DNA from 3 places in the Pseudomonas sp. YH-1 genome. Region 3 is predicted to be linked to each of the others. Evidence: riboswitches for the same ligand, from Rfam matches in the RefSeq annotation. Region 3 holds a riboswitch; each other region holds the start of a gene.
What was found. Region 3 has a riboswitch for cobalamin ahead of cobO (cob(I)yrinic acid a,c-diamide adenosyltransferase). Riboswitches for the same ligand answer to the same signal wherever they lie in the genome.
Positions count from the first base shown of each region.

Region 1: it holds a riboswitch for cobalamin, as region 3 does, so the genes downstream of both, cobG (precorrin-3B synthase) here and cobO (cob(I)yrinic acid a,c-diamide adenosyltransferase) in region 3, are expected to answer to the same signal.
Region 2: it holds a riboswitch for cobalamin, as region 3 does, so the genes downstream of both, ACKI1H_RS09250 (TonB-dependent receptor domain-containing protein) here and cobO (cob(I)yrinic acid a,c-diamide adenosyltransferase) in region 3, are expected to answer to the same signal.

Region 1 covers NZ_CP178184.1:1,803,391-1,806,655, forward strand. Annotated here, with positions in the region: gene ACKI1H_RS08515 (precorrin-8X methylmutase) at 1-51, opposite strand, end outside; gene cobG (precorrin-3B synthase) at 44-1,399, opposite strand; cobalamin riboswitch at 1,478-1,717, opposite strand; gene cbiE (precorrin-6y C5,15-methyltransferase (decarboxylating) subunit CbiE) at 1,784-2,986, shown strand; gene ACKI1H_RS08530 (cobalt-precorrin-5B (C(1))-methyltransferase) at 3,053-3,265, shown strand, end outside.
Region 2 covers NZ_CP178184.1:1,950,400-1,953,664, forward strand. Annotated here, with positions in the region: gene ACKI1H_RS09250 (TonB-dependent receptor domain-containing protein) at 1-1,569, opposite strand, end outside; cobalamin riboswitch at 1,664-1,853, opposite strand; gene eutS (ethanolamine utilization microcompartment protein EutS) at 2,107-2,442, shown strand; gene ACKI1H_RS09260 (EutP/PduV family microcompartment system protein) at 2,445-2,912, shown strand; gene eutQ (ethanolamine utilization acetate kinase EutQ) at 2,909-3,265, shown strand, end outside.
Region 3 covers NZ_CP178184.1:6,113,889-6,117,153, forward strand. Annotated here, with positions in the region: gene ACKI1H_RS28200 (cobyrinate a,c-diamide synthase) at 1-647, opposite strand, end outside; gene cobO (cob(I)yrinic acid a,c-diamide adenosyltransferase) at 676-1,287, opposite strand; cobalamin riboswitch at 1,558-1,783, opposite strand; gene ACKI1H_RS28210 (ABC transporter permease) at 1,914-3,059, shown strand; gene ACKI1H_RS28215 (ABC transporter ATP-binding protein) at 3,056-3,265, shown strand, end outside.

The sequences.
Region 1 (3,265 bases), 2.4 Mb from region 3:
GGCGAAGGATTGGCGATAGATCGCCTGGCCGTCGCGGATGTAATCAAGCATCGGTGGAAACTCCGGGTGCGGCGAGCAGGTCGCCCGCGGCATCGAGGGAAAGGTTGCGCGCCAGCGGCTGGCCGAAGCCGGCCACGCCATCGGCGCGGCGGAACAGGTCATAGCGGCCGTCGGCGACGGCCAGCAGGGTGTAGGGGGCAACGTGGGCGGCGGCGCAGGAACGCGGGCAGCCGCACAGGTGCACGCCGGCCTGGGCTGCGTGGCGCAGGCGTGTGGCCAGGCGCAGGGCGTCGGCCTTGGTGTCGGCCAGCCCGCGTGCGCAACCCGTGGAGCCGCTGCACGCGACGATGCGCGAGAGCGGTTGAGCGGCGTCGATCACCAGGCCGAGGTTGGCCAGCGCGCCGAGGACGACGGCGACATCGGTGGGTGCCACGCCAGGGAGGATCAGACTTTGCCAGGGCGTCAGACGCAGCTGTCCGCCGCTGAAGCGCTCGGCGAGGTCGGCCAGGCCGAACAGCGTGGTGCTGTCCAGGCGTCCGAGGACGAATCCCGCACCGACCATGGCGCGGTCCGGCTGGCGCTGTAGCTGAATCCCGAGATGGCCGAATGCTCGCGGTGCAGGACGTCGCCAGTTATCCACAGCCGGCCCGAGGTGCAACTGGAAAGGCAGGCGTTGCTGCAGGCGCTCCAGCAGTACTTCATCGCGGAGCATCTCGCGCAGGTGGCGCATGCGCGTCTGGCCGTCGCCGGCGAGATCGAGGAACAGGTGCAGCAGGCTTTCCACCAGCAGCGGTACCTGCTCGGCGGACACGGCGGCGAGGGCGGGACGATCCGTCTCGCGCTGCGGCGGACAGCCGGCGAGACCGAAGGCGAACAGCGGTGCCGCGTCGTCGGACATGGCTGACAGCCAGAGGTCGTTGGGGTGCTCCAGCATCGCCAGCGCTTCACCGGCGTCCAGCTGAATGCCGAACTTGGGAGACAGACCGTGGAAGCGTGGGGTGCGCTCCAGCAGGTCGAGCAACTGCCAGGCCAGTGGCGCAGGGTCGAACATCGCCGAGGCATCCAGGCCCAGCGCCGGGCTGACCAGCAGGTTGCGCACATCGTCCGAGGCCAGCTCACGCGGGCCGAGGCCGGCGGTCAGCAGCTCATGGCTCAGCGCATGTTCGGCGCCAGCCTGCACGCCGCGAATCTGCAGGTTGGCGCGGTTGGTCGCTTCCAGCACACCGTCGGCGTGGCGCTCGGCGGCCTGGGCGATGGCGCGCGCGGCGCGGGCGTCGAGTTGCCCACAAGGCAGCTTGATACGGCAGATGCCGCCATCGCGGGAGGCCACGATGCGCAGCAGGCCGGGGCAGGCATGCGGGCGGACGGGCAGGGCTGAGGAGTCTTGCACGGAGGTCACCAGGGCTGGGTCGCGGTGACCTGCGAATCCCCCCAGGGGGATTTCACGACACCGATACACCCCGCTCGATGTCTGCACGCGCGACTGGTTTCGTCGGCAGGTCTCCTGGCTGGCAGGTCCTCATCCAGCGCGGCCTTCCCGGTTTCCCAGTGGCCTGGCCGGCGGCACGGAACCTCGTTCTCGTGTCGCCGCATTGCGCGGACTCGCTGCTTACAGTTGCGGGGGCAGCCACGGCTTAACCGTGTTCCCTCTTCGGCTCTGAGAAACCTCGCCACAAAGGCGAAGCGTCCTACGAGCACCGACGAAGCGGGTATTATGCCTGCTTTGCCCGATGTCAGGAAAAGCCTGCCCGTCGGATCAATCGTCGCACCCCGAGGAATTTTCATGACGCCCTGGCTGACCATCGTCGGCATCGGCGAGGACGGTTATGCCGGCCTCGGCAAGGCCGCGCGCCGCGCCCTGCTCGCCGCCAGTGAAGTGATTGGCGCGCCCCGCCAGCTGGAGTTGCTGCCGCATTGCCTGGGCGCCCGTCGCCAGGCCTGGCCGAGCCCGTTCAGCCTGGAACCGGTGCTGCGCCGGCGTGGCGAACCGACCTGCGTACTGGCCAGCGGCGACCCGATGCTGTTCGGCGTCGGTGCCAGCCTTGCCCGTCAGATTCCGTCCGAGGAAATGCTCGTGCTTTCCGCGCCATCCTCCGCTTCTCTCGCGGCGGCACGAATGGGCTGGGCATTGCAGGACTGCACGCTGCTGTCGTTGGTGGCGCGCCCATTGGCCGCACTCAACGCGCAGATCCATGACGGCGCCAGGCTGCTGATCCTCAGCAACGATGGCGGCAGCCCGACCGCCATTGCCGCTCTGCTGCGCGAACGCGGTTTCGGCGCGAGTCGCCTCAGTGTGCTGGAACACCTCGGCGGTGAGGCGGAGCGACGCATCGACGGGCTTGCCAGCGACTGGTCGCAGAGCGAGACCGCTGCGCTGAACCTGGTGGCTGTGCACTGCGTCGCGGGTGTCGATGCGGTTCGCCTGCCGCTGACCAGCGGTTTGCCGGACGATGCCTACCGCCATGACGGCCAACTGACCAAGCGTGACGTGCGCGCCGTGACCCTGGCGCGGTTGGCGCCCAGGCCCGGCGAGCTGCTCTGGGACGTCGGCGCCGGCTGTGGCTCCATCGGTATCGAATGGATGCGCGCGCATCCGAGCTGCCGCACGCTGGCCATCGAAGCCAACGATGGGCGCCAGGAACACATTCGCTTCAACCGCGACAGCCTCGGCGTGCCGGCGTTGCAACTGGTCTGCGGCGCCGCGCCGGAAGCCTTGCAGGGGCTGGAGCGCCCCGACGCGATCTTCATCGGCGGTGGCGTGACCCTGCCCGGCGTGTTCGAGCAATGCTGGGAGCAACTCAAGCCCGGCGGTCGTCTGGTTGCCAACGCCGTCACCCTGCAGAGCGAGTCCATGCTGCTGAGCTGGCGCGCGCGCATCGGCGGCGAGCTGACCCGCCTGTCGGTGTCCCAGGCCCAGCCGCTCGGCGGCTTCGATACCTGGCGCGCGGCGTTGCCGATCACCCTGCTGGAAGTCTGGAAGGAATGAAGCGTTTTTCGTACCACGACTGCATGGGTATCGCTTCGCCCCACCCATCCTGCGGTGCGCGTAGTCATGCGTGACGAAACCCCGGAAGAACCCCGCCCGCTGCGCAGCGGCTACACCACCGGCAGCTGCGCTACCGCCACCAGCCTGGCGGCGGCGCGTCTGCTGCTCACCGGTGAGGCGCTGGACGCCGCGCAGATATCCCTGCCGAAAGAGCGCCGCGCGACCCTGCGCCTGGAGTTCTGCCGCCTCATCGCTGGCGGCGCCGAAGCCGGTACGCTG
Region 2 (3,265 bases), 2.6 Mb from region 3:
GAACTGGCGGTCGAGGTCCAGGCTCAGGGTGCGGCGCGCGCGGTAGGGCAGGGTGTGGCCGGTGTCGCGGTCGCGCGGGTCGATCAGGCTCAGGCCGAGTGCGGCCTGCCAGCCCAGTACCTCGCGGGCGACGCTGGCCTCGAAGCCATCGATGCGCGCCTTGTTGATGTTCTCCGGCTGGTTGCTGGTACTGTCCCAGGCGATCAGGTCATCGATCTCGGTGCGGTACAGCGAGGCTTCCAGGTGCGTGCCGGAGAAGTCTCCGCGCCATTGCAGCTCGTAGGTCTTCGAGGTCTCGGCCTTCAGGTCCGGGTTGCTCGCGCCGGGGTAGTAGAGGTCGCTGAAGGTCGGCGCGCGGAAGCCTTCGCCGTAGCTGGCGATCCAGGTCTGGCTGTCGCCCACCGGCAGGCTGAAGGCGGCGTTCCAGCTGTTCTGGCTGCCATAGGCCTGGTTGTTGTCGTGACGGATACCCAACTCGGTGCCGAAGCTGTCGCCCTTGAAACTGTGCTGGGCGAAGAAGGCGCGGTTGCTGCGCTGGTCCTCGGCGAAATCGGTGGTGCCGTCGACCTTGTCTTCGTACCAGTCGGCGCCCAGGGCCAGCTGGTTGGCTTCGTCCAGTTGCAGGCGGTTGAGCCAGCTCGCCGAGTGGCGGGTGGTTTCCAGCGTGCCGTTGTTCCAGCTGTCGGCGGCGCCCACGGCCTTGTTGCGGTCATAGCTGCGACCCAGCTCCAGGCGGCTGTTCCACATCGAGGTGATCTGGCCGTCGAGGTAGGCGCTGTAGCTGCTGACGCGGAATTCGTCACGGGGCGAGCCCGGCTCGAAGTTGTAGGCGTCGTCGTATTCGTTCTTGCCGCGCTGGTCGTTGAGGTTCAGGCCGGCCTTCCAGTCCTCGCTGAAGCGATGGTCCAGGTTCAGGTGCACGGCCTTGTTGCGCTGGGCGTCGTGGTCGTTGTCGGCGCCGACGTTGTCGCTGGTGCGGTCCCAGCCCTGGCTCTCGTCCAGGCTGCCGCCGAGGTTGTAGCGGGTCTGCTCGTTACCGCCGGAGAGGCTCAGGCTGCGCTCGAAGGTGCCGTGGCTGCCGGCGGCCAGGCGCACTTCCGGGTGCAGGCCGGCTTCGCCGCGGCGGGTGAAGATCTGGATGACGCCGCCGATGGCATCGGCGCCGTACAGCGCGGAACGCGGGCCACGGGTCACTTCGACACGCTCGATGCTGTCGATGCTCAGGTAGTCCAGGCGGGCGATGCCGCTGCTGGCCGAGGCGACGCGTTGGCCGTCCACCAGCACCAGGGTCTGCGCGGTGCTGGTGCCACGCACGGAGTACGAGACCACGCCGCCGGAGCTGCCCATCTGCACGCCGGGCACGCGGGCGAGCAGGGCGGGGACGCTGCGCACCTGCAGGCGTTCGATGTCGGCACGGGTGAATACGCTGTTGGCCGAGGTGGCTTCGGCGCGCGGCTGGGCCTGGCGCGCGGAGGTGATCACCTGGTCGGAGAGTGTGTAGATGTCGCCAGCGGCGAAGGCCATGCCGGGCAGCAGGCTGGTGGCCAGGGCGAGTCGGGTCAGTTTCATGGAGCGTCCTCAAAAGCGGTCGGATGACTTTCGAGGAGGGCGTGGCAAGGGCGGCAGGCCGCACTTGACGGTGCGGCCCTCCGCAACACCTGTCGGGGCGTGTCGAGGGCGGTCTCCGGGCTGCCGACGTCACATCGCCGCCTTCCCACAGTCGTGCAGTGGCTACTGGCGATGCTGCAATCCATGAAGGATCGCGTCGGTTACCGTTGCGGGGGCAGCGCAGGTCTTTCACCTGCTTCCCGTTACCTCGAACGAAAACGGGGCGAACCATACGACCAAGGTCTGCGATGAGCAAGGGCAGCGGCGATCGACGGCTCGTGCTGCGCTGTGCCAACGCTTTCCGACGACTCGCCGCCAGCCCATCTGGCAGGGGCTTTGCCGACCTATTGCGGGCTGCGACGAAATCGCCCAGGTCGTGCCCATGGGCGCGATGGCCCGCTCGAACTCTGTCGATCCGCTGAAAAGTTTGCCGATTTTCGATAGGGCTGGTCTGCCCCCCTTGGTTAGCCTTTTGTTCATGGACAAGAGGTGCGCCCGATGAGCAGAGAACGAATCATTCAGGAGTTTGTGCCAGGCAAGCAGGTGACCCTGGCACACCTGATTGCGCATCCGCAGGAAGACCTGTCGAGCAAGATCGGCGTCCCTGGCGCCGAGGCCATCGGCATCATGACGCTCACCCCCGGCGAGACGGCGATGATCGCGGGTGATTTCGCCACCAAGGCCGCCAATGTGCAGATCGGCTTCCTCGATCGCTTCAGCGGCGCACTGGTCCTCTATGGCAGCGTCGGTGCGGTGGAAGAAGCGCTGGAGCGTACCTGCGCCAACCTCGACCGCCTGCTCGCCTACACCATTTGCCCGGTGACCCGGAGTTGAGCATGCAGACCCATCGATATGCCCTGGTCGGCGGCGTGGGAGCGGGCAAGACCACCTTGTTCAACGCCCTGCGCGGCCGCCGCGAAACGCCGCGCAAGACCCAGGCCCTGGACTTCGACCTGTGCGGTGCGATGGATACCCCCGGCGAGTTCATCAGTCATCCACGGCTGTACCGGGCCTTGATTACCAGCACCGACAACGTGGACACCCTGGTCTACGTGCATCCGGCCAATGAGCCGGAGTGTCGTTTGCCGCCGGGACTGCTCGACATTCACTCGGGCAAGCGCCTGGTCGGTGTGATCAGCAAGTGCGACCTGGCCGACGCGGACCCGGATGCGGCCGAGTCCCTGATGCGGCGGCACGGCATCCATGGCGAGATCCTGCGCGTCGCCCAGGACGACCCCACCAGTATCGAGCGTCTGCGCCAGGTGTTGCACGGACGCGCTCCGCTTGAGGAAAAGTATCCATGAAAAAGCTGATTACCGCGGGCTCCGTGCGCGAGGCGATTGCCGCCGGGCAGCGTTCGCTCGAAGTCGAGCTGCCGCGCTGCATTCTGACGCCCGAGGCGCGGATGATCGCCGAGGAAGCAGGGCTGGAGATCATCGAGCGCATCGCCGGTGAGGCCGTGCAGCCTGGGGATGGTACGGCCATGAAAGGCACCGAGGCGGTCAACGATTCCGCGGTTGCCAGCGAGGACCAGATTGCGGCCATCCGCGCAGCCGTGCTGGAGCGTCTTCCTGCCGATGCCGATGCGGCACTGGTTGAACAACTGGTGCGCAAGGCGGCTCGGGCGGGTGGCATGACAGCGAGTCCGGAACCGTCG
Region 3 (3,265 bases):
TCGGTGCTGGCGCTGGCCGCCAGGGCATCGGCGGCGGCATCCAGGCGGGCGTCTAGGTCCGCCAGCTCGTCGGCCTGCACCAACCCGAGGTGGCGGCTCGGCAGCTCTACTTCGGTATCGCGAGGCAGCGCGCCGTACCAGCGAATCCACTCCGGCAGGCTGTCGCGCACCAGGTCGCGGTGGCGTTGGCTGCCGATGCGGTTGGCGAGCACGCCGGAGAACGGCAGGTCGCTCTGATAGGTGGCCATGCCGACGGCCATCGCGCCGAAGGTCTGCGCCATGGACTGGCCGTTGATCACCGCCATCACCGGCACATTGAAGCGCCGCGCCAGATCGGCCGCCGAGGGCGAGCCGTCGAACAGGCCCATCACGCCCTCGATGAGGATCAGGTCGGCCTCGCCGGCCGCCTCCCAGAGCAGGCGGCGACTCTCCTCCTCGCCGACCATCCACAGGTCCAGCTGGTAGACCGGCGCGTCACTGGCACGGGCGAGGATCATCGGATCGAGGAAATCCGGGCCGCACTTGAACACCCGCACCTTGCGCCCGAGGCGCGTGTGCAGGCGCGCCAGGGCGGCGGTCACGGTGGTCTTGCCCTGCCCGGAGGCGGGTGCGGCGATCAGCAGTGCGGGGCATTGGCGCGAGGTCATCGAGCGTGCTCCGCCACAACGGGATGCATCAGAATTCCACCCCTTTCTGCGCCTTGATACCGGCCTTGAAGGCGTGTTTCACCAGGCCCATCTCGGTGACGGTGTCGGCCGCCTCGGTCATCGCCGGCTGCACGCCGCGGCCGGTAGCGACCACATGCTGCATCGGCGGACGTGCGGCGATGTCGGCCAACACGGTGTCCAGTTCCAGGTAGCCGTGCTTGAGGGCGATGTTCACTTCGTCCAGCACCACCAGGCCGACCTGCGGGTCGCTCAGCAGTTGCCGCGCCACGTCCCAGGCCGCCTGTGCCTTGGCGATGTCGCGCTGGCGGTCCTGGGTTTCCCAGGTAAAGCCTTCGCCCATGACGTGGAAGCTGACTTCTTCGGGGAAGCGGCGGAAAAACGCTTCCTCGCCCGTGGTCGCGGCGCCCTTGATGAACTGCACGACGCCCACCTTCATGCCATGGCCCAGCGCGCGGGCAACCATGCCAAACGCCGAGCTGCTCTTGCCCTTGCCGTTGCCGCTGTTGACCAGGAACACACCGCGCTCCCCCTGGGCCTGGGCGATCTTCTCGTCAATCACTGCCTTCTTGCGCTGCATGCGCGAGCGGTGGCGGTCGTCCTTTTCCGGGGATTCAGTCATGAGAAGTGGCTCCTGAAAGCGATTGCACAGGCGTCAGGCTGCCGGCCGGGTGGCAGCGAACGGGGGATGGAACAGGCAGGGATGTACCGCTGGCGCGCGCAGGCGCCATGCAGAAGAGATCGCCCAGCACGAAGGCTGTCGACCCGGGGAATAGGGATTTCACCTGAAGGATTCTCCGCCGCTCTCACCCGCGCGGCACTGACCAGTCGGGGCAGGCGGAGGACGGCAACGCGCGGCGCGCAGCGCCGACGTCGGCAGCGCCTCCCGCGATGCCATGCGATGCAGCAGGCCGGTCTCCGGGCTCGCGAGTGGAAGCGCCTGGCGTTTCCGAAGGAACCGCGCCTTCCCATGCCAATGGCACAGTGGCGGATTGCGGTTCGAAGCTCGCTTACCGTTGCGGGGGCAGCGCCGGAATGATCGATTGTGCATCGACTTCACCGGCTTCCCTGTTTCACTCGCGGCTTGCGCCGAGAGCACCTGAAGCAGGCGCGCAGCTTAGTGGCTGGCGGGCTGGGGCGTCAATTGAACAGGATGTCGCCGGGGCCCGCCCTCAGAACCACAAAGGCTCTAAAATGGGTCACACAAGTCAAGTGGTCAGGCCGCATAACTTCGCTAGAATGCGACTCATGACGACGACTGCCCTACCCGGCCAGCTCCAGCTCGACGCCACCGCCAATCCACCGCTGATGCGCATCAGTGGTGATTGGACGCTTGCGCATTTCTCCACGCTCGAAGCTCAGGTGGCCGCACAGCGCACTGCCGAGTCCCCGGGCGCGCTGGACTTCGCCGGCCTCGGCGCATTGGATACCGCCGGTGCCGCCCTGCTCGCCGAGATCATCGGCAGCGCACGCATGAGCCAACTCGATCAGATCGCCCGCAACCTGCCCGCCGAACGCCAGGCGCTGCTGCGCACTGTCGGCAGCGCGATCACCCAGTGCCGGCTCGACGAAAAGGCCCCGCCGCCCGGCAATGCGCTGGTCGATGTGCTGGAGCGGATCGGCATTGCCTCCGTCACCTTCAAGGACCACCTGATCGGTGTATTGGGCTTCATCGGCCTGACTCTCCAGACCCTGCTGCGCAACCTGCTGCGTCCGCGCCGTTGGCGGCTGACCTCGCTGGCCGCGCACATGGAGGAAACCGGCCTGGACGCCGTGCCCATCGTCGCCCTGCTCACCTTCATGGTCGGTGCAGTGGTGGCCTTCCTCGGCGCCACGGTGTTGCAGAAATTCGGCGCGGCGATCTACACCGTCGACCTGGTGGGCTTCTCCTTCCTGCGCGAGTTCGGCGTACTGCTCACCGCCATCCTGATTGCCGGCCGCACCGCCAGCGCCTTCACCGCGCAGATCGGTTCGATGAAGGCCAACCAGGAAATCGACGCGATCCAGGCCCTGGGCCTGGACCCGGTAGAACTGCTGGTACTGCCGCGGGTGCTGGCGCTGCTGCTGACCCTGCCGATGCTGACGTTCCTGGCGATGATTTCCGGCATCTTCGGCGGTGGCGTGGTCTGCGCCCTGAGCCTGGACATCTCGCCGCGCATGTTCCTCTACATGCTGCAGAACGACATCGCCGTGCAGCACTTCCTGGTGGGCATCGTCAAAGCCCCGGTATTCGCCTTCATCATCGCCGTGATCGGCTGCCTGGAAGGCTTCCGCGTCAGCGGCAGCGCGCAGTCGGTGGGCGAGCACACGACCTCCAGCGTGGTCCAGTCGATCTTCGTGGTGATCCTGCTGGATGCCATGTTCGCGCTGTTCTTCATGGAGATGGGCTGGTGAGCGAACCGATCATCGTCGTCCGCGACCTGGCCAACCGCTTCGGCACCCACGCCGTGCACGAGCACCTCGACCTCGACGTGATGAAGGGCGAGATCCTCGGCGTAGTGGGTGGTTCGGGCACCGGCAAGTCGGTGCTGCTGCGCAGCATCATCGGCCTGCGCCAGCCCAGCGAAGGCAGCGTGCATGTCTTCGGGCAGAACCTGCCT